Youhaiella tibetensis: one gene and its partner. The main gene of each other region encodes a partner of the protein of the gene in region 2 in a complex. Links are inferred from orthologs where the notes say so. Each region holds a gene or a part of one and is shown on either strand. Other genes may lie near its edges.

Region 1 (14,475 bases), 2.7 Mb from region 2 along the record:
GGCACAGGGGCGCGACTTGATCCAGGCGGCGCGCTCCCAGTTCTGCCCGCGCACCTCGTAATAGGCGATGGCGGCATCAAAGGAGATGGCCACGGGGGTCGAGCCGGGGTCGGGGCGCAGGCGCAGGTCCGTGCGGAAGACGTAGCCGTGGGCGGTGCGATCCTGCATCAGCGCCACGAGCCCGCGCACGATGCGGGTATAGAACTTGGTGGCTTCCATCGGGTCGACCAGCACGCCCTTGTCGGGGTCGAAGAAGGCGACGATGTCGATGTCGGACGAGTAGTTGAGTTCGCGCCCACCGTGCTTGCCCAGCGCAAAGAGAGCGAGCCCGGAGGCCGCGGCGGTCGGCTCGACGCCGGGCACGAGGTCGCCCTTGTCGGCGGCCTTGCGCATGAGGAAATCAAGGGAGGCATCGAGAGCCGCGTCAGCCAGGGCCGACAGGGCCGCGGTCGATTGTTCGGTGGACCACGCGCCGCCGACCTCGGCCACGGCGGCCAGTAGCGCCACGCGCCCCTTGGCCTGCCGCAGGGTGGCCGAAAGCTCCTCCTCTTCGGACGCCGCGCGCCCGGCATCGCGGATATTGCCGAGGACGCCCGCAAGTGCGGCATCGGCATCGCCGACGAGAACGCGCGCCAGCCAGCCGGCATGCAACCGGCCGAGATCGAACAGATAGGGTGCCTCGGTGAAAAGGCTCGCCAGCGTCGGCGCGGCAGCCTCGATGGACCCGCGCACGCCGGGCTCGAGGCTCTTGAGCCAATCGGAGAAGGCGGGGTGCGGGACCGGCGGCAAGGGGGCGAGAGCGATCGTCATGGCAATGGGATAGCCGGTGTGGTGGCGGGCGGCAAGCTCGCCCGGAGCCGTCTCAGGCCGGCAGGTCGATCACGGCACGCACGCCGGGATTGTTGTCCTCCAGGCGGAACTCGCCCTTGTGCAGGCGGGCGACGGCGGCGACGAGCGACAGGCCGAGACCCGACCCGGGTTCGGTTCGGCTCTGCTCGAGGCGCACGAAGCGTTCGACCACGCGCGAGCGGTCGGCGGCGGGAATGCCCGGTCCGTTGTCGGCGACCTCCATGAGAACGCGCCCGCCGACCTCGCGTGCGGTGACGGTGATCTTGCCGGAGCTGTCCTCGCCGTTGGCGCGGTAGTACTTCATGGCGTTGTCGACGAGGTTGACCAGCGCCTGGCCGATGAGCTCGCGATTGGCGCGCATGCGGATGCCGGGGGCGACCTCGCTCACGAGCTCCATCCCCTCTTCCTCGGCGACGGGCGCATAGAGCTCGGCCACATCGGCGGCGATGGCGCTGACGTCGATGTCGGCAAAGGCCCCGGAAGGTGCCCCTGCTTCGGCCCGTGCGATCATAAGGAGCGCGTTGAAGGTGCGGATGAGCTTGTCGCTCTCCGAGATGGTCGTCTCGAGTGCCTTGCGCCGGTCCTCCTCGTGGGCGCTATCGCGAAGGGCGGACTCGGCCTGGTTGCGCAGGCGGGTCAGCGGCGTCTTGAGGTCGTGGGCGACGTTGTCGGTCACTTCCTTGAGCCCCTGCATCAGCTGCTCGATGCGGTCGAGCATGGCGTTGAGGCTCGTGGCAAGGCCATCGAACTCGTCGTTGCGCTGCGTGATCGGGATGCGCTCGGAGAGATTGCCGGACATGATCTTGTTGGCGGTGACGTTGATGGAGTCGATCCGCGCCAGCACGCGCCGGGAGTTGATGAGGCCGGCGATGATGGAGAGCAGCACGATGCCGCCGACGCCGTAAAGGAAGCTCTGGAGGATGATCGCGGTAAAGCCGCGCCGCTCCACCACGTCGCGTCCGACCACCAGATGCAGCCCGCTCGAGAGCACGACCGAACGCACCATGGCGTTGCCCTGGGGTGGCGGCGGCTCGGGGGCGTCGGTGCTGTCCGGATCGCCGGGGCGCTGGCGATCGTAGTTGAAAGTATAGGAGCCCGGCTCGAGCAGGACTTCGGGCGGAAGCGTGGTGACGTTGCCCACGATGAGCTGGCCGGTCGGATCGCCGATGAAATAGATGCCTGGGCCCGGCTGGCGCGACAGGCGCTCGACGGCGATGATGGAGGCCCTGAAGCCCTGCCGTTCGTCGATCTTGGTAATCTGGCGGATTTCGCGATCGATGTCGGCGGCCTGTTGCCGCTGGATCTGGATGCTGGACTGGTAGGAGATCACCGCCAGCAGCAGGACCGAGAACACCACGAAGATCAGGACGAAAATCGCGGTGAGCCGAACGGTGGTGGTGCGCCAGAGTTGGGCGAAACGGTTAGTCACGGATCATGTAACCGGCGCCCCTGATCGTCTGCAGCAGGGAGGTGGCATGACCCTTGTCTATCTTGGAGCGCAGGCGCGACATATGCACGTCGATGACGTTGGTCTGGGGGTCGAAATGGTAGTCCCAGACGTTTTCCAGCAGCATCGTGCGGGTCACGACCTTGCCGGCATTCTTCATGAGGTATTCGAGCAGGCGGAATTCGCGCGGCTGGAGCAGGATAACTTCGCCGCCGCGTTCGACCTTGCGCGAGAGCCGGTCGAGCGTGAGATCGCCCACCTGGAAACTGGTCGCCGCCTCGGAGGGGCTGGAACGCCGGGCCAGCACTTCGATGCGGGCCAGCAGTTCGGTGAAGGCGTAGGGCTTGGTGAGATAGTCGTCACCGCCGGCGCGCAGGCCGGTCACGCGGTCGTCGACCTCACCGAGGGCCGAGAGGATGAGCACGGGTGTCTTGTCGTCTTCGGCGCGAAGCGACTCGATGATGGAAAGGCCATCGCGGCGCGGCAGCATGCGGTCGACAACAAGAACGTCGTAGTCCATGCCCGAGGCCATCGCGTAGCCGGTTTCGCCATCGGTGGCATGATGGGTCACGTGCCCGGCTTCGTCCAGTGCCTGGATGAGATAGCTGGCCGCTTCCCGGTCGTCTTCAATCAGCAGAATTTTCATGGGCATAGCCCCATCAGGATTGGGATGCGACCGATATAGGGAGGGTCGGCCCCGGAGAGAAGAACTCCGGGACCGGCATAATCTGCAATTGGTTACTTACCTGCATCCAGCGGCAGGCCGATGAAGCGCGTATTGCCGTCACGGCTGGCCTTGATGAGGGCAGTGCCGCGGCCCGAATCCTTGACGCCCTGGATGGCCTTCTCGAATTCGTCGACCGTGGAGACCTTCTTGTTGTCCACTTCGAGGATCACGTCACCGACGGTGAAGCCCTTGTCGGCCGCCACGCTGCTCGGATCGATGTCCTGGATCAGCATGCCGTCACCGCCCGAATTCGGGACCAGGGTGATGCCGACGCTGGAAGGCTTGGGAGCTTCCGGCTGGGCGGGCTGCTCCTGCTGGGTGGGGGCTGCCTGGTCCTTGAGGGTATCAAGGGTCACGCTGACCTTGTCTTCCTTGCCGTTGCGCCACACGCTCAGCTCGACCTTGGTACCCGGGGTCTTGTTGGCGATGGTGCGCGAGAGCGCCAGGGCGTTGTCGATCGGGGTGCCGTCGACGGCGGTGATGATATCGCCCGAGTTGATGCCGGCCTTCTGGGCCGGGCCACCGTCGCTCGGCTCGGTCACGAGAGCGCCCTTGGCGTTCTTGAGGCCGACGCTGTTGGCGATGTCGTGGGTCACGTCCTGGATCTGGACACCGAGGAAGCCACGGGTCACCGAACCCTTGTCGATGAGCTGCTGGACGATCGGCTTGATGGTGGAAGCGGGAATCGCGAAGGCGATGCCGACATTGCCGCCATTGGGCGAGTAGATGGCAGTGTTCATGCCGACGACCTTGCCCGAAGTATCGAAGGCGGGGCCACCGGAGTTGCCGGTGTTGACCGCAGCGTCGATCTGCAGGAAGTCGCCATAGGACGAGCCACCGATGTCACGGCCGCGGGCCGAGACGATACCGGAGGTGACGGTGCCACCCAGGCCGAACGGGTTACCCACGGCGATGACCCAATCGCCCACGCGGATAGTGTCGGCGGCGAATTCGACGAACGGCAGGTCCTTGCCATCCACCTTGACGACGGCAACGTCGGTCTTCTCATCGGTCCCGATGACCTTGGCCGACATCTCGTCGCCGTTGTCGAAGATCACCGTGACCTTGTCGGCGTTCTTGACCACGTGGTTGTTGGTGACGATGTAGCCGTCGGCGGAAATGACGAAGCCAGAGCCGGCCGCCATGTATTTGCGCGGCGTCGCCGGGCCCTGCTGGCCGAACTGGTTGCCGAACTGGTCGAAGAAGCGCTTCAGCGGATGATCGTCCGGCAGGTCCGGAATCTGGAACTGGAAGTTGCGGCCACCTTGAATGTTCTGGGATGTCGTCTCCTCGCCTTCGACCTGGATCGAGACGACGGCCGGCTTCACGGCGGCTACGAGATCGGCAAAGCTCGGAGCGGCAATCGTGGGCGCAGAGATCTGGGCATTGGCAGTCTGGCTGGTGGCCACGAACGTGGACACGCCACCCAGCCCGACGATGATGGCCAAGGCGGAAGCCCCGACCCAGCGGCGTGCACGGGATATGGTTGTCGAGCGCATTTATATGTTCTCCTAACGGCTCCCCAACAGAATGCGTACGTTATGGAGGACCCGATATTTCCGGCATGTTTCGCTAGGATTACAAGTTGGTAAGGCTCGCGGCAGGAATTGGAAAGGTTCGCGGCGGGAATTTGGGTGGGCCGGATTCCCATCCGTTTTGCCCCACCGCGACTGCCGGCCGACTTGCATCGAACCTTCTATAACGCCCTGACGGCGCTCAATGTTCCTGGCGTTCTTCGAGCCGGTCGAGGGCAGCCTGCTCCTCGGCGGTCAGGGCAGCCGGCATCGGGGCGCGCCGCCGGCGAATCCCTACGACCACGGCAATGATCCCGGCAATGAGCAGTAAGGGTGCGGCAATCCATAAGACGAGCGTGTGCAGCCCCAGGACCGGCTGCAACAGCACGAACTCGCCGTAGCGCGCGACGACGTAGTCGCGTACCTGCTCGTCGGTATCGCCGGCCACCAGCCGTTCGCGCACGATCACGCGCAGGTCGTGCGCGAGGTCGGCGTCGCTGTCCTCGATGGATTGATTCTGGCAGACGAGGCAGCGCAGGCCCGCCGAAATGTCGCGCGCCCGCGCCTCGAGCACCGGATCGCTGAGGATTTCGCTCGGGTTGAGCGCCATGGCGGCGCTTCCCATCGCGAAGACGATCGCCAGGGCGACGAAGAAGCGCCTCATTGGGCCGCCTCGAGCGCGGGGGTGCGGCGCGGCTTGGGCACCCCGACCCGCAGGCGCCGGTCGCTCAGCGACAGGAACCCGGCACCTGACATCAGCAGTGCGCCCAGCCAGATCAGCGTCACATAGGGCTTGAACCAGACACGCAGCACGTGACGGCCGGCCGCCTCGTCTTCACCCAGTTGCAGGTAGAGCTGGGAGAACCCGTAGGTCTGGATCGACGCCTCGGTGGTCGGCTGCCCGCTGGCGATGTAGGTGCGGCGCTCGGCAACCGCGTCGCGCTTGCCGCCATTGGGCGCGGTGATGACGAACTCGCCATGGTCGGCCGTGTAGTTCGGGCCCGGCACATCCTCGTCGAGCTTGACGAGCTGGACCTGGTAGCCGTTGAGCGTCACCGTCTCGCCGGTACCGACGGTGGTGATGAGTTCGCTCTGCCAGGCGGTCGTCACCACGATGCCGATGACCGTCACGCCGAGGCCGAAATGGCCGAGGGCGGTCGAAAAGGCGGTGCGCGGCAGGCCCTTGAGGCGGCGCCAGCTCTCTGCGAGCGGAATGCGGCCGAGCTTGGAGCGGTCGACGAGTTCGGCGATGGCGCCGAACATCACCCAGAAGCCCAGCAGCAGCCCGAGCGGGGCCAGCGACACATGGGCGCCGGTGGCCGTGAAGAGCGCGATGGCGGCGACCAGCGCCAGCACGGCGGCACCGGCCAGGCGCTGCGTCACCGCGACGAGATCGCCGCGCTTCCAGGCCAGGAAAGGCCCGAACGGCACGAGGATGAGCAGCGGTACCATCAGGGTGCCGAAGGTGAGATCGAAGAACGGGGCGCCCACCGAGATAGTACGGCCCGTAAGCGCATCGAGCACCAGCGGATAAAGCGTTCCCACCAGCACCGCCCCCAGACCCGTCGCCAGGAAGAGGTTGTTGAGCACCAGCGCCCCTTCCTTGGAGATCGGAGCGAAGAGGCCGCCCTGCCGCAGGGACGAGGCGCGCATCGCAAAGAGTGTGAAGGCGCCGCCGATGAAAGCGGCGAGGATGGCGAGGATCACGAGGCCCCGCGTCGGATCGGAAGCAAAGGAGTGCACCGAGGTGAGCACGCCCGAACGCACGAGGAAAGTGCCGAGCAGCGAGAAGGAGAAGGTGATGATGGACAGGAAGATCGTCCAGACCTTGAGCGCATTGCGCTTCTCCATCACCAGCGCCGAGTGCAGGAGCGCGGTGCCGGCAAGCCAGGGCATGAAGCTGGCATTTTCGACCGGATCCCAGAACCACCAGCCGCCCCAGCCCAGTTCGTAATAGGCCCAATAGGAGCCCATGGCGATGCCGAGGGTGAGGAACGTCCATGAAAGCATCGTCCACGGGCGCACCCAGCGGGCCCAGGCAGCGTCGATGCGGCCCGAGATCAGTGCCGCGATGGCGAAGGAGAAGCAGATCGAGAAGCCCACATAGCCCGTGTAGAGGAGCGGCGGATGCACCGCGAGGCCGAAGTCCTGGAGGATCGGGTTGAGATCCTTGCCCTCGAACGGCGCCGGGTCCAGCCGGGCAAAGGCATTGGAGGTGAAGAGCGCAAAGCCGGTGAAGGCGGCAACCAGGAGGCTTTGGGTGGCCAGCACCAGGTTGAGCAGGTCCTTTGGGAGCTTGCGACCGAACATGGCGACCGCCGCCCCGAAGGCGACGAGGATCAGGATCCAGAGGACGATCGAGCCCTCATGGTTCCCCCAGACGCTGGTGACCTTGTAGAGCAGCGGCTGGAGCGAGTGCGAATTGTTGTAGGCCAGCAGCAGCGAGAAATCCGAGGTGACGAAGGCCTGGATCAGCGCGGCAAAGCTCGCCGCGATCAGCAGGAACTGCAGGATCGCAGCCTGGCGCAGGAACGTCGTCACCCGCCCCTCGTTGCGCCAGTAGGCATAGCCCATGACGGTCGAGACGCAGGCGATGGCGAAAGCGAGGATCTGGGCGAAATGGCCGAGTTCGATAGACAAGATCAGCCTCCGCTCAGTGCCTTGAGCGATCCGGCCGGATCGTCAGGCTTCCATTCGCCGCGAGCCTTGAGTTCATCGACGATGCCCTTGGGAATGTAGTTTTCGTCGTGCTTGGCCATGATGTTGGAGGCGGTGAAGGCGCCGTTGGTGCCGATGCTGCCTTCGGCAACCACGCCCTGCCCTTCCCGGAAGAGGTCGGGGAGGATGCCGACATAGCTTACCGTCATCTCGCTCTTGCCGTCCGTCACCACGAAGTCGTTGTCCTGTCCGTTCTTGTGCCAGGTACCGACCTTGACCAAACCGCCCAGGCGTACGGGCGTTCCGGCCGCCACTGCCTTTTCGTGCATTTCGGTCGGCGTATAGAAAAAGACGATCTGGTCGCGCAGCGCCACGAGCACGAGCGTCGTTGCCAGGCCCAGCACCACGGCAAGGCCGCCAATGATCGAGATGCGCTTCTGTTTGCGGGTCATGGCCATGTTTTTACTTTAGTCCTCCTTGCGCAGCGGTCGCGTCAAGCTCGGACCGCTGGCCGGCATCCGGGTAGGCCGCCTTGGCGGCGTCATAGGCGGCCTGCGCTCCGGCGGTATCGCCGAGCACCAGCCGCGAGCGCACCAGGCGTGTCCATTCTTCCAGGGTACCGCCATCCCGCATCAGCCGGGTCGAGAGCCCCTCGACCATCGACTTGATGGTCTCGTCGGACACCGAATCCTGTTGCGCCGGCCCCTCGATCGGCTTGCCCTCGAGCCCGCGCTGGGCGGCAGCCAGCCCTTCCTTGGCGGTGGCGATCCAGGGCTCGGTCCCGGCGGCCGAGTTGATCAGTGCGTTCCACTGTTCCACGGCGCCGGCATAGTCGCCGGTCTGGGTCGCATAGCCCGCCAGGTAGAAGTGGGAGCGCACGTGCTTGGGGTCGAGCCTGGCGGCGTTTTCGAGCAGGGCCAGCGGCTCGCCCGTCATGTCGCCCTTGCTGATCATGAGCAGCGCTTCGGCGAGGTCGGTCTGGCTGTCGGCCGTGGGCGGGGCCAGTTCGTTGACCTTGCGCAGCGCTTTGACGGCGTCTTCGAAACGGCCCATCTGCATGTAGACCGGGGCCAGGACGGTCCAGCCGCGCACATCGTCGGGAGTCTCGGCCAGTTGCGCCTCGATGCGCTTGACGGCGTCATCGACGTTGATGGTCTCTTCGAGCGGCTTTTCGCGCGATGCCAGCGGCTGGCTGGGCAGGCTCGGATTGCCGATCATGGCGTAGCTGCCGAAGGCGATGACGGCCACGCCCAGCACTGCCAGCGGCAGCAGCACGGGGCCGGATGCGCCCGCTTTCTTGCCACCATCCTCGCCCTGCAGGCGAATCAGTTCGCGCGCGAGTTCGGCCTTGGCGGCGGTGCCTTCGGCGTCTCCCAGACGGCCCGAAGCGATATCGGCATTGATTTCAGCCAGTTGCAGCCGGTAATGCTCATCGGTAGCATCGCCTTGTGCAGCCACGGTCGCGTTGACCGTTCGGCCGGCAGCCGCATAGTAAAGTGCGGCGCACGCAATGGCGGTGATCGTGATGGCGAGTATCCAGAATAGCATCAGCGCAGGTTCGTCTCGGTCGGCGACGGTGGCATCTATAGGGCGATTTCGACAAAAAATGCACGCGAACACGTATCCGTGTTGTGGACTGTTTGCCGCAGCGTCGAGAAGCTAGGCACTTATGGGGGCAGACGCTTTCGATTTTGCGATAGTCGGGTCGAGCCCGCTGGCCCTGCTGCTGGCCGGGTTGCTGGCGGCGCGGCACCAGCGCAAGGTGTGCCTCGTGGCCCAGTCGCACGCCGCCTTCCGGCTGCCGACCGGGCTCGATCTTTCGGCTGCCCCCCTCACCCGCCCCGAAACCTGGGCCTTGCTCGCTGCGACAGTGCCCGAAACGGTGCGCCTCCTGGCGCGCGTCGCCGGTAAGCTGGCCTATGACCGCATCGATCCCCTGGTCGTCGCCGAAACCGCTGCCGGACGCGACGCGCTGGGACACGTCCGCCATGTCGCGCTCGGCTTCGGGCACGCCGTTGAGCCGGAGCCCGCATCGTCCGCGCTGCCCGGCGGCGCCGTCGCCAACCGCTTCCGCGATGCCGTGCTGATCAACCGCCCGTTCCTCGAAGCCGCGCTTATCCCGTGGCTGGAATCGGTGGGGGTGCGCCGCCTCGACGTGGCAGATGCTACGGCAGAGTTCACGGTGCTCGCTGACGACGAGGCCGCCCTCGCCCGGGGCTCGCGCCTGCTGCAACCGCAGCCGTCGCTGACGCTCATGACCGAACCCCTGCCGGCATTGCCGGCCCCCGTGATGTCCTTCATCGACCGTGGCCTTGCCATGCGCCAGCTCACGGGCGGCGGCGTCTCGGCTCTTGTCCGGGGCGGAGGTACCAACGCCAACGGCATGGCGGGAGCCGCGCTGGGCGAAAGGGCCCGGCTGGCCGGCCAAGCGCGGTTCCTGGCGGCAGCCACTTCTGATGGCGCGCCGATGCTCGGGCTCTCGGAAGCCAATGTCTTCACCATTGCCGGGCTCGGGATGACCGGGGCGTTTCTCGCCCCCGCGTTAGCCCGGTTCCTGGCTGGAGCCGCGACCACGCAGGAGGCGGCGTGGATCGACGCGCGTTCGCCCCTGGCGGATCGCTCGCTGGTTGCGGAGGCGGCCTCATGAAGGGTCAGCCGAACCGCGTGCAATCCGATGCCGCCCCGCTTGCCGGGACCCAGATCGACAGGGGCGCGCCGCTGCGCTTCACCCTGGATGGACGCGTGGTCAATGGATTTGCGGGCGACACCGTACTAAGCGCCTTGCTGGCTTCGGGCATCGATACTGCCGGCACCCACCAGGGCCATGCCATTGCCCTGAGTGAACGGTTCGCGCCGGCCATTGCTCCGGCTGCCCTGGCCGCCGATCCGTCACGGGCCCTTCCGATGCAAAGAACTCCGGCCCGTGACGGGCTCGAGTTCCGCACGGTCAGCGGGCATCCGAGGCGCGGGTTCCTCGGCCTTCTGCCCCGCAACGACCCCAGCCTCGGCATCAGGTTCGACGATCCGGCGACGCGCACCGTCCCCTGGCGGGATGCTTCGCCGGTCTCGGAGATGGAGGCCGATCTCGTTATCGTCGGGGGCGGCGTGGCGGGCATGTCGGCGGCGGTGGCCGCCGGGCAATCCGGCAGCAGCGTGATCCTCATCGAGCGACGCCAGAACCTGGGCGGGTCGGCCCGACTCTTCGGCTCGGTCGAGGATGAGGAAGCGCCCGATGTCGTCATCGGGCGTCTCGCCAAGGCGCTGGCGCACCTTGCCAATGTCACTGTCCTTACCATGACCGAGGCGCTGGCCGTCTCGCGTCCGGTCGTCCACGCCCACCAGGTCCAGAGCAGCGAGGGCGGACTGACGCCGCGCCGGCTCGCCATTTCGAGCTCCCGCATCATCCTGGCGACCGGAGCGCTCGACCGCCTGCCGGTGTTTTCGGGCAACCGTCTCCCCGGCGTCGTCGGGCTCCTCGAGGCCTTCGACAGGGCCGACCGATTCGGCATCCGGCCAGGTCGGCGCCTCGCGCTCAATACCGCGACCAATCCCGCCTATCGCCTCGCCATGTTGGCGCTCGACAGCGAGGTAGCGGTTGCCAAGATGAGCGACACGCGCCTGCGGCCCCAGTCGCGCTTCATCGAGTTCAGCAAGGCCTATGGCATTCCGCTGTCGTCGGGGCTGGTGCCGCAGAGTGTCGGGGCGCACAGGCATGGCGGGCTGGAAATCCACCTCTCGCTCGAGATGGAAAACTATGCCCGGCCCGAACCGGCCGTGATCGCCGACCAGTTCGTGGTGTCGGGCGGGTGGCAGCCGGCTCTCAATCTCTGGCTTTCGGCGGGCGGCAAGGCGCGTTGGCGTGGCGATACCGCCATGCTCGGCGCAGATGGCCAGATCGACGGCATGGCCATTGCAGGATCCGTCGCCGGCTACCGGAGCCTCTCGGGTTGCGCGCAGAGCGGCATCGCCGCCGTCGCGACGCTTTTCGGGCGCTCCGCGGTCCCGGTCTTCGACATCGAGATCGACCCGATCTACGAATCGCCCGATGCGCCCGCGAGCGTTGTTCCGGCCCGCGCCGAGGACGAAGTCGCCGCCTATCTCGATGACGGCGCGAGCCTTGCCGAGCGGCCGCGGATCGAGCGCCCCTTGCGTCTGAGCCTTCTCAGCCGCAACCGGCGGGCGCCGACGCTTTCCGAATCCGCCCATGCCCTCAGCCTTGGCGATCTGGCGGCCGACATTGCGCTGGGGCTCATTCCCGTCTCGGAGGCAAGCGCGGTCGCCGCCGAGCGCTGCATCGACCCTGCGCCGCTGCCGCAGGCGGATGCGCCGCCGACACGCGAACGCGAGACGCCTTATCCGCACTATCTCAATGAGCGCTTCGGACCCGAGCAGGCCGTGTGGCGCGTCGCCAGCGACGAGCCCCGGCATTTCGAAGCGGGCAACCTTCTTTACCGCAATACCGATGCGGCCGATCCGCTGAGCGCGTGCGGCGTGATCCTGGGTCCGTCGGCCGAGGGCCAGTCGGGCGCCATCGCATTGGTCGCCGATGGCGAGGCCGACAGGCGCCTGGTGCTGCGCGACACGAGTCGGCAGGTCTCGGTGAGGCTGGTCGAAAAGCTCTAGGCGCCGCTGGTCGGGGTCCGGCGCACCGCTGCCTCGCGGGCGCGACGCAGCACGTCGGCATATTCCCGGTTGAAGCGCAGTTCGGCCATCTTGATGCCCGCCTCGAGCCGCTCGCCGGCGACGGCGTCGGCCGGATTGGCCTTGATGGCATCGAGGTTGCGGTTGATGTGGACCTCGAGCGCCTGGCCGACCTGGTTCCAGGTCTGCTCGAACGCTGCGTTGAGGGCCAGCGAGTCGCGGCATTCGCGCACCGTGGCCAGCAGGTAGATGCCGCTGATGGCCGAGAGCATGCGGTCCGAATCGACCCGATCCCCGCTTTCGCGGCGGCGCATGGCCAGGTTGAGGTCGGGCATGATTTCGCGCAGCTTGGGCTCGATGCGGCCGGACACGGCCTTGGTCAGCCCCGCGAGCACCTGGGCCCAGCGGCCCGAGCGGTTGATCTCGACATAGCCGTTGATGGCGCGCACGAGCTTGTGGAAGCGATCGAGGGCGCGGCAGGTCAGGTCGATGTCGGCGAAGGCGCCCATCGGCGAAAGATAGAAGAGCTGGTTCTGCGCGTGCGCGAGCAGCGCGTCGATCAGCGGACCGAAACCGGCACGCGTCACGGCGGCCTCGGAGGGCGCCCCGGCGATGCGGACGACGGCGGCCATAAGCTTGTTGGGATTGGCCATCTGCCCCACGGCCGCCTGCATCAGCAGCGCTGTGGCGCCGTGGTCCTGGAGCGGCATGGCCTGGAGAGCGGCCATGAGTGCGGCCTCATCGGCTGTGGCATTGGTGGCGCGGCCGAAGGCCTTGGCCTTTTCGAGCAGGGCGCGCTGGCGCAGGGCGCTGAGCGCAACCGGCAGGCGCTCGTAGCTTTCCTCGCCGCCGATCTGCATGCGCAGGCGGCGCCCGTCCTCGTTGCCGTCCTTGGCCATGTCCAGCACATCGCGCAGGCGGGCCATGAAGGCGGGCATTATGGGCTCGAATGCGGTCGCGTCGATCAGCACGCCATCGGGCATCAGCATGTCGGGCGCCACGTCGCGCACCATCCACGTCCAGATATGGTCGGCATGCTCGCGCGGCAGCGCCCCATCGAAGAGGAACTCGGCCGGATCTTCGACGATGATGGGGTCGAGAAGGCCGAAGAAAGGCGCGGGTTTGCCCTGCGCTCTCACGGCGGACTTGGCATCGTGTGCCGGCGCATCATGGGTAGATTGCGTGCTGGCTTGTGGCATTGGTCGTGGGGTGGTTGAGGAACTTGCCCCTAACCTACCCCGCGATCGTAAAGAAAATCTCCAATGCCCGGTCGCGTCAGCCGGCGGTGGAAGCGACCGACCAGGTGCCGTTGACTTCGCGACAGGCGGTGCCCTTGCGGACGTAGGGCTTGCCGGCGACGGTGACCGTGTTGGTGAAGTCGCGGCAATCGAGGTTGTTGACCCGCACATAGGGGCCCACGGTGATCGAACCGCTCGAACCCGAACCGCTCCAGGTGCGCGGGGCGCCGGGGCGGCCGAACTGCAGGGCGTAGAACTGGGCGCTCGAGGCGTCGGCCTTTTCCTTCGGGCTCATCAGGGGCAGGACCGCCGGGTCGACATAGGCGTCCACCATGGTGGCGGTCTGGGCGGCGGCGACCTGCTGGGCCGGGCTCGGGCCGGAAAGGATCGGCGCCGTCGCCACCGGGGCGGCGGCCGTAGCCACGGGCTGGCTCACGGGGCCAGTGCTGGAGCAGCCGGCCAGAGCAAGCAGACCGAGGAGCGGAAGAGCGCGAGTGAGCTTTTGCATATTAGTCCCGTTGTACCGCAGGTTTCAGTGCCGCAATGCGGCGGAAGTCCGATCAGTTCCGTCCGGGGCGCGCGGCGGGGAGCCGCAGCTCCGCCTTGAGCCCGCCGAGGTCGGATCGCCCCAATTGCAGCGAACCACCGTAGACGTCAACCAATTCCTTAACGATATCTAAACCCAAACCGCTTCCCGGCGTCTTTTCGTCCAGACGGACACCGCGGCGCAACACTTTGCTCGCCTCTTCCTCGGTCAGGCCCTTGCCGTCGTCCTCGATGCGTACCACCAGCATGGGGGTAGCCTCGCGCCGGTCGGTCACCAGGCTCACGCGCACCTGATCGCTGGCCCATTTGCAGGCGTTGTCGAGCAGGTTGCCCGCCATCTCCTCGAGGTCCCCCTCGTCGCCCCTGAACCAGGGGAGCGAAGCGTCGGGGCGGCGGAAATCGATGGTCCGGTCGGGGTGAAGCTTCTGCATCACGCGCGCCAGTCGGGAGACGAGAATGGCCGCGTCGGCCTTCTTGCCCACAATGGCCGTGCGGGCCGCCAGCCGGGCCCGGTCGAGATAGGCCGAAACGAGCTGGGTCATCTTGTCGGATTCGGAAAGCACGATGCGCGAGAGCCCGTCCTTGGGCGCGGCCGCGGCTTCGTTGCGCAGCACGGCCAGCGGGGTCTTGAGGCCGTGGGCCAGATTGCCCACCTGGTTGCGGGCGCGCTCGATGATCTGGGCGTTGGAATTGAGGAGCTGGTTGACCTCGTCGGCCAGCGGCGCGATCTCGCGGGGGAACTGGCCGGTGACGCTTTCGCTCTCGCCTTCGCGCACGCGCTCGACGGCGGTGCGGAGCTGGTTGATCGGGCGCAGCGCGAAACGGGCGACGATGAAGCTCATGATGGCGAGCATG
Region 2 (14,588 bases):
AATAGCGCGAAAGCGTTTCGTCATAGGCGATCTTGAAGAAGAACGCCGAGCCGCCCTGGCGCAGCACGAGCCCGGAGGCGATCACTCGTCCGTCCAGCGTCAATTCGAGAACTTCGAGGGCGTCGCGCGCCGAAAGGTTGCCGGCCATGGCCTGAACGAAGGCGCGGTCGCCCTCATCCTGGCCCAGCCCGGTTCCGTCGCGACCTTTCCAGCCGGAGGCTTCGAGCAAGAGGAAGCGCTCCAGCGCTGCCGCGACATCTTCGCGGGTCTGCGCCGACGCGAAGTGCACCACGCCTTCCTCGTCCAGCCGATGGCGCTGGCGCCGCAGCTCCTTGAGCTTCTTGGCGCCCATGCCGCCGCGGAGATAGGTTTCGGCATCGACGCCCGCATCGAGCACCGCGCGCTCGTGTATTTCAAGATGAACCGGTGCCACCCCGCGCTTGGCCATCGCGGCCGCCAGGGCCTGCCCCGCCGCGCCATCCAAAGGCATGACCGGGAGCGAGAGCACGCGCGCCCCGCTCGCCGCCGCCCGATCGAGCAGGGCCTCGGCGGCGCCTATGGGGTCATCAGCCGAGAGCAGCGGCGCGGTAAGGGGCGCATAGGGTTGCCGCGCCAACAGTACCGGCAGGGGAAGGCGCAAGGCGCGACGCGCCCGGACCACCGGCAGCAGGGCCAGCAAGCGGCCCTCGGCCCGCACGGCGATCACCTGTGCCCCGCCACCCTTCGCCGCAAATGCGAAGGCCGGCTGGCAATAGTCCGGATCGAAGAAGGGATTGGGCTCGGCAGCATTGTCCGCCAGGTTCCGCCATTCGGCGGCGGACACAGTCTCGAGGCGCGAAAGCGGCGCAGCGCCACCCGCGCCGGCCGACGCCGTCACCACCAGATGCTCGGCGATCCCGGTACTCACGATACCGCCCCTTCGCCGATGCCGGGGAAATTTGCTGGAACCCAAACCATTGGCGCACCTTACCTGTTCGTGGTCCGGTTCGCTCGTTTGCCTCGTGAACTGGTTAAGCTGCGGCTAAGTCCCCGCGCCATCTGCACGCCACCCATGCCGGTGCCAAGACTGGCAATTGCGCGATGTTTCCGCCATATAGAGGCTCAACCCAATTCAATGAGGCCAAAGTGAGCGGCACTCCGTTTTTAAAGATGAACGGGCTGGGCAATGAGATCCTGGTCGTGGACATGCGCGATGGCGCCTCCACCATGACCGGTGAGCTTGCGCGCACCGTCGCCGCCGGCGAACGCACCGCCTTCGAGCAGATGATGGTCGTCTACCCGCCGCGCGCCGACGGCACCGAGGCCTATGTCAAGATTTACAACAATGACGGCTCGGTCGCCGGGGCCTGCGGCAACGGCACGCGCTGCGTCGCCCATTTCCTCAACCGCGCCACCGGCAAGGACCGGATGACCATCGAGACCGATGGCGGCCTGCTCGAGATCTTCAACGCCGGCGAGGAGCTCATCACCGTCGACATGGGCAAGCCCCGCTTCGACTGGAACCAGATCCCCCTGGCCGAGGAATTCGCCGATACTACGGGAATCGAACTCCAGATCGGTCCCATCGACGCCCCGGTGCTGCACACCCCGTCCGTCGTCAATGTCGGCAATCCGCACGCGATCTTCTGGGTGAAGGACGACCCGGACAACTACGACCTCGGCCGCTTCGGCCCGCTGCTCGAGAACCACCCGATCTTCCCCGAGCGCGCCAATATCTCGCTGGCCCAGGTGCTGGCGCCCGATTGCATCAAGGTGCGCGTCTGGGAGCGCGGCGCCGGGCTGACGCTCGCCTGCGGCACCGCCGCCTGCGCGGTCGGCGTCGCGGCCGCCCGCAAGGGCCTCACCGACCGGCGTGTCGGCATCCAGCTGCCCGGCGGTCCGCTCGAGATCGAATGGCGCGCTGACGACCATATTCTCATGACCGGCCCCTGGACGCTCGAATGGGAAGGCACCCTGCCCGCTGATCTCTCCCCGGACCGGGCCGCATGAGCATCGAGACCCTCACCTTCGGCTGCCGCCTCAACGCCTATGAATCCGAGGTCATGAAGGCCGAGGCAGAAAAGGCCGGGCTTTCCGACGCCATCATCATCAATACCTGCGCGGTCACGTCCGAAGCGGTGCGCCAGGCCAAGCAGGCCGTGCGCAAGGCCCGCCGGGACAATCCCGACGCCAAGATCATCGTCACCGGCTGCGCCGCCCAGACCGAGGCGCGTTCCTTCGGCGACATGGCCGAAGTCGACCTCGTCATCGGCAATGCCGACAAGATGAAGGCCGAAAGCTACAAGCCCATGGTCTTCGGGCTCCAGCTCAACGACAAGGTGCAGGTCAACGACATCATGAGTGTCCGCGAGACCGCCGGGCACCTCATCGAGGGCATGGATGGGCGCGCCCGCGCCTTCGTGCAGGTCCAGAACGGGTGCGACCACCGCTGCACCTTCTGCATCATCCCCTTTGGCCGCGGTCCTTCGCGCTCGGTACCGATGGGCCTGGTCGTCGACCAGCTCAAGCGGCTCGTCCAGAACGGCTATGGCGAGATCGTGCTGACCGGGGTCGACATCACCTCCTATGGCCCCGACCTTCCGGGCACGCCCACGCTCGGCAAACTGGTGCAGTCGATCCTGCGCCACGTCCCGGACCTGCCGCGCCTCAGGATTTCCTCGATCGATTCCATCGAGGCGGACGACGCGCTCTATGATGCCATAGCATCGGACCGGCGCCTGATGCCGCACCTCCATCTCTCGCTCCAGTCGGGCGACGACATGATCCTCAAGCGCATGAAGCGCCGCCACCTGCGCGCCGACGCGCTCCATATCGTGGAAAAGCTGCGCTCGCTGCGCCCCGACATGGTCTTCGGCGCCGACATCATCGCCGGCTTCCCCACCGAGACCGACGAGATGTTCGAGAACACCCTGCGCATCGTTTCTGAAGCCGACCTCACCTATCTCCACGTCTTCCCCTATAGCCCGCGCCCGGGCACCCCTGCCGCGCGCATGCCGCAGGTGGACAAGCGCATCGCCCGCGACCGCGCCGCCCTGTTGCGCGCGGAGGGTGACAAGCAGTTCGCCAAACTCGCTGCCTCCCGCGCCGGCAAGCTCGAAAGCGTCCTCGTCGAGCGCGAGGGGTTGGGGCGCACCGAGCAGTTCATGCCCGTCGCCGTGCCCGGCACCGAACCCGGCCAGATTGTCCCGGTCCGGATCACCAGGGTCTCCGCCGATGGCCTCGTCGGGGAAGCCGTGAGGTCCGCAGCATGAGCGAGGGCAAGAAACCCGGCTTCTTCGGCCGTCTTTTCGGACGCGGCAACCAGCAGCAACCGCAGGCCGACGCAGAAACCGAGGAGGCGCTCAAGCGCGCCACCCACGAGGTCGCGACCTCGACCGAGGAGCTCGAGGCATTCAAGGAGCGCCGCGCCGCCGAAGAGACCCAGGCCGAGATCGACCGGATTGCGGCCGAGGCAGTGCCGCCCGAACCTGCGCCCGAGCCGCCGGCCCCGCCTGAAGAGGCTCCGCCTCCGCCCCCCGCCGAGGTCGAGACGCCTGCCCACGAGGCGCCTCCGACTCCCGAAGAGATCGCCGAGGGCGTTCCGCCGGCTCCAGCCGAACCCGAGCCGGAGCACCGGCGTGAACCGGTCGACGACGCCAGCTACCCCCCCGGCCCGCCCGAGACCACCCTCGATTATGTCGAGGACGTCCAGGAAGCGGCCGAGGAATCCGCTGCCACCCCGTCCGCCGAAGCGCCGGCGCCCAAGCAGGGCTGGTTCCAGCGCCTGGCCTCCGGGCTCAAGCGCTCCTCCGACCAGATTACGGGCGGCATCACCTCCGTCTTCACCAAGCGCAAGCTCGATGCCGCGACCCTCGATGAACTCGAGGACGTGCTGCTTCAGGCCGACCTGGGCATGGACACCACCAGTGCCATCGTCGAGACGCTGCGCCGCGACCGCTTCAACCGCGACATTTCCGGCGAGGACGTGCGTGCGGTCCTTTCCGATGAAGTCGGCAAGGCGCTGACCCCGGTGGCACGCCCGCTGGTGATCGACACGGCCCATAAGCCTTTCGTCATCCTCATGGTCGGGGTCAACGGCTCAGGCAAGACCACTACCATCGGCAAGCTCGCCCAGAAATTCGCCGCCGAGGGCCGCACCGTCATGCTGGCCGCAGGCGACACCTTCCGCGCCGCCGCCATCGAGCAGCTCGAGATCTGGGGCCGCCGCACCGGTGCGCCGGTGGTCGCCAAGCCGGCAGGCTCGGATGCCTCGGGCCTCGCCTTCGACGCGGTGACCCGCGCCCGGGCCGAGGGCAAGGACGTTCTCATCATCGATACGGCGGGGCGCCTGCAAAACCGCGACGAGTTGATGAGCGAACTCGAAAAGATCATCCGCGTCATCCGGAAGGTCGACCCGACCGCTCCTCACGCGGTTTTGCTCACGCTCGACGCCACTACCGGCCAGAACGCCCTTAATCAGGTCGAAATCTTCGGCAAACGTGCCGGTGTCACGGGTCTGGTCATGACCAAGCTTGACGGCACCGCACGCGGGGGCATTCTTGTCGCCATTGCGCGGCGCTTTGGCTTGCCCGTGCATTTCATCGGCGTGGGCGAGGGCGTGGACGATCTCCAGCCGTTCCAGGCTTCCGATTTCGCCGCGGCCATCGCCGGCAAGGAACAATAATATGACGAGCGAGAATACCAAGCCCCAGGAAGCCAACTGGGAGGAGCTGCGCCCCCAGTTGATCAAGCTCGCCCTCGAGCTCGGCCCCCTGGTGGTGTTCTTCGTGGCCAACGCGCGCGCCGATATCTTCACGGCAACCGGCTGGTTCATGGGCGCCATGGTGGCGTCGCTCGCGCTCTCCTGGCTCATCCTGCGCAAGGTTGCGATCATGCCGCTGGTGACCGGCGTCGTCGTGGTCATTTTCGGCGGACTGACGCTCTGGCTCAAGGACGACACCTTTATCAAGATGAAGCCGACCATCGTCGACACGCTCTTTGCGGTCGTGCTGCTGGGCGGGCTGCTGTTCAAGCAGTCGCTGCTCAAATACGTCTTTGGCGAAGTCTATAAGCTCAAGCCGGAGGGCTGGACGGTAATGACGCTGCGCTGGGGCCTGTTCTTCCTGGCGCTCGCCATCCTCAACGAGCTGATCTGGCGCAATTTCTCCACCGATCTCTGGGTGGCCTTCAAGGTATGGGCGGTGATGCCGATCACCGTGGTCTTCACCATGTTCCAGCTGCCGCTGCTGCAGAAATACGCCCTCGAGCCGGAAGAAGAGCCCAGCCCGGCCCAGTGACGAAAAAAAGCCCCGGGCGCAGGTACCGGGGCTTTTCTTTTTGCCGGCGAACCAGGGTCAGACGCGCTTGATCAGCTCGTCCTTGCTGTCCACCGTCAGCGTGATCTCGTCATCGCCGACCGAGGCGATCTGCTCGGGCAGGATGTAGCGGTCCGCCGCGAACAGTCCATCCGCATCGAGCCGCACATAGCCTTCGTTGAGCAGCCGCTCGCGGATTTCTTCGGGCAGCTCGTTAGGGTGGAATGCCTCGGCGAGATTGTTGATGATCGAATCCCGGCCCTTCATGTCGCCCGGGTTGATACCGGCCGTTTCCGGCCCGGGACGGCTGGGGTCCTCGTCGCTGTATTTGAAGTCGTCGACCACCCCGATATGGCGGTGGTGATTGTCGAAAACACGCATCCCGACATGAATGCCTTGCGGAAGTCCTTCCATCCGTTCCTCCTGTGGTTGCCGATTGGTCTCGGCGAGGTAACGGACTTGGCGCGGCGATTGTTCCCCTCAGCTCTGGGACGACGCCTTCTCGATGGCCGGGATGATCTCGCGCGTCAGCGTTTCCGGCGACATCGGGCCCACATGCTTGAAAGTGATGACCCCGTTCTTGTCCACGATGAACGTCTCGGGCACGCCATAGACGCCCCAGTCGATCGAAACGCGATTGTCCCGGTCGGCACCGATGCGGTCATAGGGATTGCCCAGGTCCTTGAGGAACGCCGCCGCGTTCTCGGGCGCGTCCTTCTGGTTGATGCCGAACAGGCGCACGCCCGTGGCCGCCTTGAGCTGGGTCAGCACCGGATGCTCGGCGCGGCACGGAATGCACCAGGAGGCGAAAACGTTGACCACCGTCACCTCGCCCTTGAGCGCCTCGGTATCGAAACCGGGGACGCCCACGCCATCGACGGCCGCCAGGGTGAACTGCGGCGCTGGCTTGTTGATGAGGACCGACTGGACAAGGCTCGGGTCGCGGTTGAGGCTGGTCGCGAACACGGCAACCAGCGCCACGAGCGCGATCAGCGGCAGCGCGAGCAGGGCGATACGGGTCAAGTAGTCTTCTCCGCGCGGCGCCGGACGCCCTGCGCCTCAAGCTCTGCGATGCGCTTCTCGACGCGGCGGCCCGAAAGCACGATCCAGGCGATGAGCGCGACGACCGCCGCGGTCACCCCGACATAAGCCCAGATGATGAAGACGGCGTGGGGTCCAAGATCCATTTACTTGGCTCCTTCGGCCGCTGCCGCCCGCTGCCGCTCGAGCGTGGCAAGGCGCCGGCGGCGGATTTCGGTATGCATGGATTTGATCTGGAGCGTGATGAACAGCAGCGTGAACGCGCCCATCATCACCAGCAACGGGGTGAGGATCGAGCCCGGCATGCGCGGCCCGTCGGGCGTGATGACGCTCGAGGGCTGGTGCAGGGTCTGCCACCAGTCGACCGAAAACTTGACGATCGGGATATTGATCGCACCGATGAGGGTGAAGACCGCCACCACGCGCCCGGCGCGCAACTGGTCCTCGAAGGCGCGCCAGAGTGCGATGAGGCCCAGGTAGATGAGCAGCAGCACGAGCGTGGAGGTCATGCGCCCGTCCCACTCCCAAAACGTGCCCCAGGTCGGGCGGCCCCAAAGCGAACCGGTATAGAGCGCCAAGGCCGTAAAAACCGCCCCCAGCGGCGCGGCAGCCTTCATCGAGACGTCGGCCATCGGGTGGCGCCAGATCAGGCTGCCGAGCGCCGAGACCGCCATCACGCCGTAGACGAACTGGCTCAACCACGCATTGGGTACGTGGATGTACATGATCCGCACCGTATTCCCCATCTGGTAGTCGGGCGGGGAATCGAGGAACGCGAAATAAAGGCCGGCGGCGAAGAGGATCGCCGTCAGGATCGTCAGCGGCCACAGCAGCGGACGCGACCAGCCGAGGAACTGGCTGGGATTGGCGATCCGCGCGAACCAATTGGGTTTGGGAGCTACATCCAAGGTCATGGAGAGGTTGTCTATTCCTCGCTCACGCGCAGTGCAAGCGCTCCGGCGAAGGGAGCGATGGCCAGAAGCACGAGGCTTATTGCCGCAAGAAACAGCATCGCGGCGCCGGACTGCTGTCCCGAAATGGCCGAGCTGCCGAAGATCAGGAGTGGTATGGCGAGCGGCAGGATCAGCACGGGCGCTATGAGCCCGCCACGCGGCAAGGACACCGTGACTGCTGCGCCCATGGCGCCGAGCGCCACGAGCCCAGGCGTGCCGAGCAGCAGCGAGAGCACCGTACGGAGCCAGCTCTCCATGTCCATGTTGAGCAGAACCGCCAGGACGGGGGTTGCCGCGATCAGAGGCAGCGCCGTCAGCAGCCAATGCGCAATCACTTTTGCGGCAACGATGGCTTCGAGCGGCGTACGCGAGAAGCGGAAGAGCTGGAGCGAGCCGTCTTCGGCGTCGTTGCGGAAAAGCCGGTCGAGCCCTAGCAGCAACGAGAGAAATGCCGCGATCCAGGTGAGGCCGGGGGCGAGCTTGGCCAGCATCGCCTTGTCCGGCCCGATGGCGAACGGCACGATCGCGCCGACCATGACGAAGAACAGGACGAGCGTGAGCGCGTCGCCCCCGATGCGGGTCGCCAGCTTTAGGTCGCGCCCGATGATGGCCAGGAAACCCTTCACGCGCCCAGCTCCAGGGTCCGTACGCGCGTGCCGTCGGCGATCCTGAGTTCAAGATGGGTGGCGGCAACCGCCAGCCCCCCCGCCGCCAGATGTGCGTCGATCAACTCGCCCACCAGCCGGTCACCGTCCTTGTCGAGTGCAGAAGTCGGCTCGTCCAGCAGCCAGATGGGGCGCGGCGACACCAGCAGCCGCGCCAGCGCCAGCCGTCGCGTCTGCCCGGCCGAAAGATAACCCGCATCGAGACCGGCGATGGATGCCAGCCCGACCCGGCGCAACGCGGCCATGACGTCACCCTCCCCGCCATTGAGCGCGGCCCAGGCCTCGAGATTTTCGGCGACCTTGAGCCGGCCCTTGACCGCCGAGAGGTGCCCCAGGAAATGCACGTCCTCTTCCCAGCGCTCCTCGCCATCCTGTCCGGAAAAAACCACGCTCCCCGCATCGGGACGCAGGAACCCCGCCAGGCACTTCATCAGGCTGGTCTTGCCCGCGCCGTTGGGGCCGCGAAGCAGCAGGATCTCGCCCGGTGCCACGGCAAAACCCACGTCCGCGAACAGCAGCCGCTCCCCGCGCCGCAGGGCAAGGCCGGTTACGCTCAGCGTGCGGGCGGGCAAAGAGTTCGTTAGGGACATGGCTTTCATGTCCTATTGAACTCATAGAGGCACTGGCAAGCTGGAAATGATTTGACTATAAGCCCCTCTAGATTGGACTGGTTCCAATCTCCGAGACGCCCCAACTGGTCCGAGGGACCCCTTCTGGGTCCTATTGTCGCAGGCCTTTTCGGGGTGGAGCGGCCAACCCAAAGCGAAGGCGGTCTCCCGTGACTCAATCCCTCAACAGCTTCAATTCAAAGACGACGCTCACGGTCGGAGGGAAGACCTATACCTACTTCTCGATTCCCGAAGCCGAGAAGAACGGCCTGCCCGGGGTTTCCAAGCTCCCTCATTCGCTCAAGGTCGTCCTTGAAAACCTGCTGCGCTTCGAAGACGGGCGCACGGTCACCAAGGAAGACATCAAGGCCTTTGTGACCTGGCTGACGGAAAAGACTTCCGAGCACGAAATCTCCTACCGCCCCGCGCGCGTGCTGATGCAGGACTTCACCGGCGTCCCCGCCGTGGTCGACCTCGCCGCCATGCGCGACGCCACCGCCAAGCTCGGCGCCGATCCCCAGAAGATCAATCCGCTCGTCCCCGTCGACCTCGTCATCGACCACTCGGTGATGGTCGACAGCTTCGGCACCCCGCTCGCCTTCAACCAGAACGTCGAGCTCGAATATGAGCGTAATGGCGAGCGCTACGAGTTCCTGCGCTGGGGCCAGCAGGCGTTCGACAATTTCCGCGTCGTGCCCCCCGGCACCGGCATCTGCCACCAAGTGAACCTGGAATACCTGGCCCAGACCGTCTGGACCAAGGACGAGAACGGCGAGACCGTCGCCTACCCCGATACGCTCGTGGGCACCGACAGCCACACCACCATGGTCAACGGCCTCTCGGTCCTGGGCTGGGGCGTGGGCGGCATCGAGGCCGAGGCCGCCATGCTCGGCCAGCCCATCACCATGCTGATCCCGGAAGTCATCGGCTTCAAGCTCACCGGCAAGATCAACGAAGGCATCACCGCCACGGACCTCGTGCTCACCGTCACCGAGATGCTCCGCAAGAAGGGCGTCGTCGGCAAGTTCGTCGAGTTCTACGGCCCGGGCCTTGACCACCTCTCCCTCGAGGACCAGGCGACCATCGCCAACATGGCTCCCGAATACGGCGCCACCTGCGGCTTCTTCCCGGTCGATACCGACACCCTTTCCTACCTCACCACCTCCGGCCGCACCGCCGACCGCGTCGCGCTCGTGGAAGCCTATTCGAAGGCCCAGGGCATGTTCCGCGAGACCGCCTCGCCCGATCCGGTCTTCACCGACACGCTCGAGCTCGACCTTTCGACGGTCGTGCCCTCGATCTCCGGCCCCAAGCGCCCGCAGGACCGTCTCGTCCTCGCCGAGGCCAAGGACAAGTTCGCCGCTTCGCTGGTCAAGGATTTCGCCAAGACCGATGATCCCAAGGTCGCCGTGGACGGCGAGGATTTCTCCATCGGTCACGGCGACGTCGTCATCGCCGCCATTACCTCGTGCACCAATACCTCCAACCCTTCGGTGCTGGTCGCCGCCGGCCTCGTCGCCCGCAAAGCGCGCGAGCTCGGCCTCAATTCCAAGCCGTGGGTCAAAACCTCGCTGGCCCCCGGCTCGCAGGTGGTCACCGACTACCTCACCGCCTCGGGCCTGCAGGCCGATCTCGACGCCATCGGCTTCAACCTCGTCGGCTATGGCTGCACCACCTGCATCGGCAATTCCGGCCCGCTGCCGCCGGCCATTTCCAAGGCCGTGCAGGCCGGCGACCTCGTCGCAGCCTCGGTGCTCTCGGGCAACCGTAACTTCGAAGGGCGCGTGAACCCCGACGTCAAGGCGAACTTCCTCGCCTCCCCACCGCTGGTCGTCGCCTATGCGCTGGCCGGCTCGCTCAAGATCGACATCACCAAGGACGCGATCGGCACGGGCAAGGATGGACAGCCCGTCTATCTCAAGGACATCTGGCCGACCAACAAGGAAATTGCCGACATCGTGCGCGCCAACGTCACGCCGCAGATGTTCACCAAGCGCTATTCGGACGTCTTCAAGGGCGACGAGCATTGGCAGGGCATCACCATCGATGGCGGCGAGACCTATGGCTGGAACTCGTCCTCGACCTATGTGCAGAACCCGCCCTATTTCGACGATCTCAAGATGACCCCGGCGCCGGTCACCGACATCAAGGATGCCCGCGTCCTCGGTCTCTTCCTCGATTCGATCACCACCGACCACATTTCCCCGGCCGGTTCGTTCAAGCCCTCGACCCCCGCCGGCATCTACCTCACCGAGCACCAGGTCGCGCCCAAGGACTTCAACTCCTATGGCGCCCGTCGCGGCAACCACGAAGTCATGATGCGCGGCACCTTCGCCAACATTCGCATCAAGAACCAGATGGTGCCGGGCGTGGAAGGCGGCTTCACCCTGGGGCCGAACGGCCAGCAGATGCCGATCTACGACGCCGCCATGGCCTACGAGAAGTCCGAGACGCCGCTGGTGATCTTCGCCGGCAAGGAATACGGCACCGGCTCCTCGCGCGACTGGGCGGCCAAGGGCACCCGCCTGCTGGGCGTTCGCGCCGTCGTGGCGCAGAGCTTCGAGCGCATCCACCGCTCCAACCTCATCGGCATGGGTGTGCTGCCGCTCCAGTTCGCCGATGGCGAAAGCTGGCAGACGCTTGGCCTTAACGGCACCGAAACCGTGACCATCGAGGGCCTCACCACCCTCACGCCGCGTTCGGACGTCGTCGTCAAGATCGTCCACTCGGATGGCCGCATCTCGGAGGTGAAGACCCGCTGCCGCATCGATACCGAGAACGAGCTCGACTACTACAATAACGGCGGCATCCTGCACTACGTGCTGCGCAACCTCGTCGCGGCCTGATTTCGATCCCTCCGAGGGGCGGAAAACCTCCGCCTCTCGGGGACCCCGGCGCGGCCTCCCGGCAACGTGTAGAGGTCGACGTCCTGCCTCTCACCGATTTGACTGGCAGTCAGAAAAATCCGTGCCTAGAACTTTGCCCATGATTTTCAGACCGCTCCTGGGCACATTCCTCGGTTTGCTTCTCGCGCTTCCCGCCGACGCGCTCGAAGTGCGCGTCCAGCCCAAGGCGGTTCTCGAGCTCTTCACCTCCCAGGGCTGCGCCTCTTGTCCGCCGGCGGACGCCCTGCTCACCAAGCTCGCCCAGCGCCCCGATGTCATCGCGCTTTCATACCACGTGGACTATTGGGACTATATCGGCTGGCCCGACACGTTCGGTGCCAAGGCCAATACCGCCCGGCAGAAGGACTACGCGACCCGCTGGGGCAGCAACCGCATCTATACCCCGCAAATGGTCGTCAACGGCGTCAAGGGCGTGGTCGGCTCGCGCCAGCAGGAAATCGACGGCGTCGTACGCTCCACCAAGCTGACCCTGCCCGTCGCGCTCAACACCTCGGACGGCATGCTCGCCATCGACATCGAGGGACAGGCCGGCCTTGCCGATGCAGTGGTCTGGCTCGTGACCTATCTCGATCGCGCCGATGTCGCCATCGAGCGCGGCGAGAACGAAGGCAAGCATGTGACCTACACCAACGTCGTGACCTCCCGGCAGGCGATCGGCATGTGGGAACCGGGCGCCGGCGCCCATCTCAAGCTGCCGCTCTCCGAAGTCATGACCGGCGACAGTAACGGCGCGGTCATCATCGTGCAGGAGGAAGCCGGGGGCCTGCCCGGAAATATTCTGGGCGCTGCGGCATTTCAGCAATAGTGGAGCCCCAATAACAAAACTCCCGCCTGGGCAAGGCGGGAGGAAATCAGTCTGACTGGTCTTTAGGGGCGGCCGGTGTCTGGGCATCGTGGTTTGGGGGCTCGGTCAGCCCGGACACCGGCCACTGGAGGCAATGACGATGTTATGCCGACGCTTTCGGGCGCCAGCGCGGACACATTGTGTTCGAAATTGGGTAATTTCGCGTAGAGCGAGACATAATCCGCTATATCGGACACAGGATGGAAACCGGTGTACAGCAGGCGCTTGCTTCCGCCGGCAAACAACGCGATCATGACGGATCGATGACGTAGCCGACGATGGGAGTATGCAGTTGGCCGAAGGGCAGCAGGGTGCACCCAAGGGATTGAGCCTCGTGCATGTCAACGAGCACCCCTCGCCCCATGCTCCCAACCGTCCGGCGCCCTACGTAGCTTTCGACCGCACCGAATTGAGCCTCATCCTGGCCGTCTACGGCCGCAAGGTCGCCAAGGGCGAGTGGCGCGACTACGCCATGGATTTCCTGCGCGAGCGTGCGGTGTTTTCCGCCTTCGCCCGCAATTCCGAGCGCCCTCTCTATTCCATCGAGAAGCAGCCCAAGCTGCGCAATCGCCAGGGTCAGTACCTTGTAATCAACCAGCAGGGCCGCATCCTCAAGCGCGGCCATGACCTGCGGCTGGTCCTCAACGTGCTCGAACCGCATTTCGCGGTCGTGACGTGACGGCGCCCACCGTAAGGGCGGCAACCGCCGCGGACATCCCCGCGATGAGCGTGGTGCTCACCGCCTCCATCCGCGAGCTCTGCCAGGCCGATCACCAGAACCGGTCCGAGGTTCTGTCCGGCTGGCTGCGCAACAAGTCCGAAGCCGGCGTGCGCGATATGCTGGAAAGCGAGCCAACGACGCTTTACGTGGCCGAGATCGAGGGCCAGATCGCCGGCGTCGGCGCCACCATGAACGACGGCTCGATCCGCCTCAACTACGTCTCGCCCGATTTCCGCTTCCGGGGGGTGAGCCGGGCCTTGATGGCGCATATGGAAGACGCGCTTCGGACGGCCGGCTTCGAATTTGCCACTCTCAACAGCAGCACCACCGCCCACCGCTTCTACCAGGAAGGCGGCTGGGTGGACGTGGGCGAGCCCCAAACCGGGCTCACCCTCGTGGCCTACCCCATGCGCAAGGCGCTCTGAGGACACCGCGTCCTTCTTCTCCAGAGCCGCCTGAATATCTCCGCTCGCGAGGCGCCGTGCATTAGCGCCGGCTCAGGGCGTTGAGGACGCCGAGCGCGCGAAAGAAGCCTAGAGCGCCCTCTGCATGTGGACGATATCGAGCCAGCGGTCGAACTTGTAGCCGAGTTGGGGGAACTCGCCGAGCACCTCGAACCCGAACTTGCGGTGGAGCGCGATCGAGGCCTCCGTCCCGCCGGTGATGATGGCGATCATCTGCTTGAAGCCGAAGGCCTGCGACTGCGCGATGAGCTCAGTCATGAGCTTTGCGCCCAATCCCTTCCCCACCGCATCCGGAGCGAGATAGAGCGTATCCTCGCAGGTGAACCGGTAAGCCGGCCGGGGACGGAAGGTGGACGCATAGGCATATCCGCGGACGCGGCCCTCTTCCTCGGCCACGATGAGGGGGTGCCCCAGATCCACCATATGGCCGAACTTTTCGGCCATGGCCGTTTCGCTGGGCACCTCCAGGTCGAACGTCACCACCGCGTTTTTCACGTAGTGCGCATAGATCGCAGTGATGGGAGCAACGTCCGACCAGTTGAAGGGACGCAGGATGGGTTCGGGCTGGGACACGAGGAAAGCTTCCAAAGCAAAAGGGCCACGGTCGTTTTAGACCGTGGCCCCGATAGCTTCCAACGAGAAATCTTGATCGCTGGAGCGTGTTTTCTTGATGTTAGTTGCGGTTGCCGAACAGGCGCAGCAGCATCAGGAACAGGTTGATGAAGTCCAGGTAGAGCGAGAGAGCGCCCATGATGGCGTTCTTGTGCAGCACGTCGGCGCCATAGGCTTCCGAATAGCTTTCCTTGATCTTCTGCGTGTCATAGGCGGTCAGGCCCACGAAGACCAGCACGCCCACGATCGAGATGCCGAACGAGAGGGCGCCCGAGTTGAAGAAGATGTTCACGATCGAGGCGATCACGATGCCGATCAGGCCCATGAACAGGAACGAGCCCATTCCGGTCAGGTCGCGCTTGGTGGTGTAGCCCCAAAGGCTCATCGCGCCGAACATGGCGGCGGTGATGAAGAACACCTTGGCGATCGAAGCGCCGGTATAGACCAGGAAGATCGAGGACAGCGACAAGCCCATGACGG

The links.
Region 1: the proteins of ccmB (region 2) and ccmE are in contact, whole or in part, in a solved structure (PDB 8CE8), measured with the Escherichia coli proteins. The link is inferred for Youhaiella tibetensis from one-to-one orthologs.

The regions. Positions count from the first base shown.
Region 1 is NZ_CP041690.1:1,348,931-1,363,405, reverse strand. Bases 5,914-8,681 are described here. They hold ccmE (cytochrome c maturation protein CcmE), read right to left. Parts: upstream 7,648-8,681; coding sequence 7,180-7,647; downstream 5,914-7,179. Other genes in these bases: ccmI (c-type cytochrome biogenesis protein CcmI), read right to left, coding at 7,658-8,681; FNA67_RS06660 (heme lyase CcmF/NrfE family subunit), read right to left, coding at 5,914-7,177. In the rest of the region: FNA67_RS06685 (bifunctional [glutamine synthetase] adenylyltransferase/[glutamine synthetase]-adenylyl-L-tyrosine phosphorylase), read right to left, coding at 1-810; FNA67_RS06680 (sensor histidine kinase), read right to left, coding at 863-2,278; FNA67_RS06675 (response regulator transcription factor), read right to left, coding at 2,271-2,942; FNA67_RS06670 (Do family serine endopeptidase), read right to left, coding at 3,035-4,522; FNA67_RS06665 (cytochrome c-type biogenesis protein), read right to left, coding at 4,740-5,201; more of FNA67_RS06660, read right to left, coding at 5,198-5,913; more of ccmI, read right to left, coding at 8,682-8,743; FNA67_RS06645 (FAD-binding oxidoreductase/lyase), read left to right, coding at 8,865-9,842; FNA67_RS06640 (FAD-dependent oxidoreductase), read left to right, coding at 9,839-11,818; FNA67_RS06635 (hypothetical protein), read right to left, coding at 11,815-12,975; FNA67_RS06630 (hypothetical protein), read right to left, coding at 13,112-13,582; FNA67_RS06625 (sensor histidine kinase), read right to left, coding at 13,635-14,475. UniProt on the Escherichia coli protein: Heme chaperone required for the biogenesis of c-type cytochromes. Transiently binds heme delivered by CcmC and transfers the heme to apo-cytochromes in a process facilitated by CcmF and CcmH.
Region 2 is NZ_CP041690.1:4,038,470-4,053,057, forward strand. Bases 6,088-8,968 are described here. They hold ccmB (heme exporter protein CcmB), read right to left. Parts: upstream 7,915-8,968; coding sequence 7,261-7,914; downstream 6,088-7,260. Other genes in these bases: FNA67_RS19835 (DsbE family thiol:disulfide interchange protein), read right to left, coding at 6,088-6,317; ccmD (heme exporter protein CcmD), read right to left, coding at 6,314-6,481; ccmC (heme ABC transporter permease CcmC), read right to left, coding at 6,482-7,249; ccmA (heme ABC exporter ATP-binding protein CcmA), read right to left, coding at 7,911-8,543; acnA (aconitate hydratase AcnA), read left to right, coding at 8,732-8,968. Also shown: FNA67_RS19805 (GNAT family N-acetyltransferase), read right to left, coding at 1-907; dapF (diaminopimelate epimerase), read left to right, coding at 1,150-1,989; tRNA (N(6)-L-threonylcarbamoyladenosine(37)-C(2))-methylthiotransferase MtaB, read left to right, coding at 1,986-3,251; signal recognition particle-docking protein FtsY, read left to right, coding at 3,248-4,663; FNA67_RS19825 (septation protein A), read left to right, coding at 4,665-5,276; FNA67_RS19830 (hypothetical protein), read right to left, coding at 5,334-5,708; more of FNA67_RS19835, read right to left, coding at 5,775-6,087; more of acnA, read left to right, coding at 8,969-11,407; FNA67_RS19865 (DUF1223 domain-containing protein), read left to right, coding at 11,547-12,272; FNA67_RS19870 (DUF2794 domain-containing protein), read left to right, coding at 12,598-12,990; FNA67_RS19875 (GNAT family N-acetyltransferase), read left to right, coding at 13,035-13,457; FNA67_RS19880 (GNAT family N-acetyltransferase), read right to left, coding at 13,566-14,069; FNA67_RS19885 (Bax inhibitor-1/YccA family protein), read right to left, coding at 14,170-14,588. UniProt on the Escherichia coli protein: Required for the export of heme to the periplasm for the biogenesis of c-type cytochromes.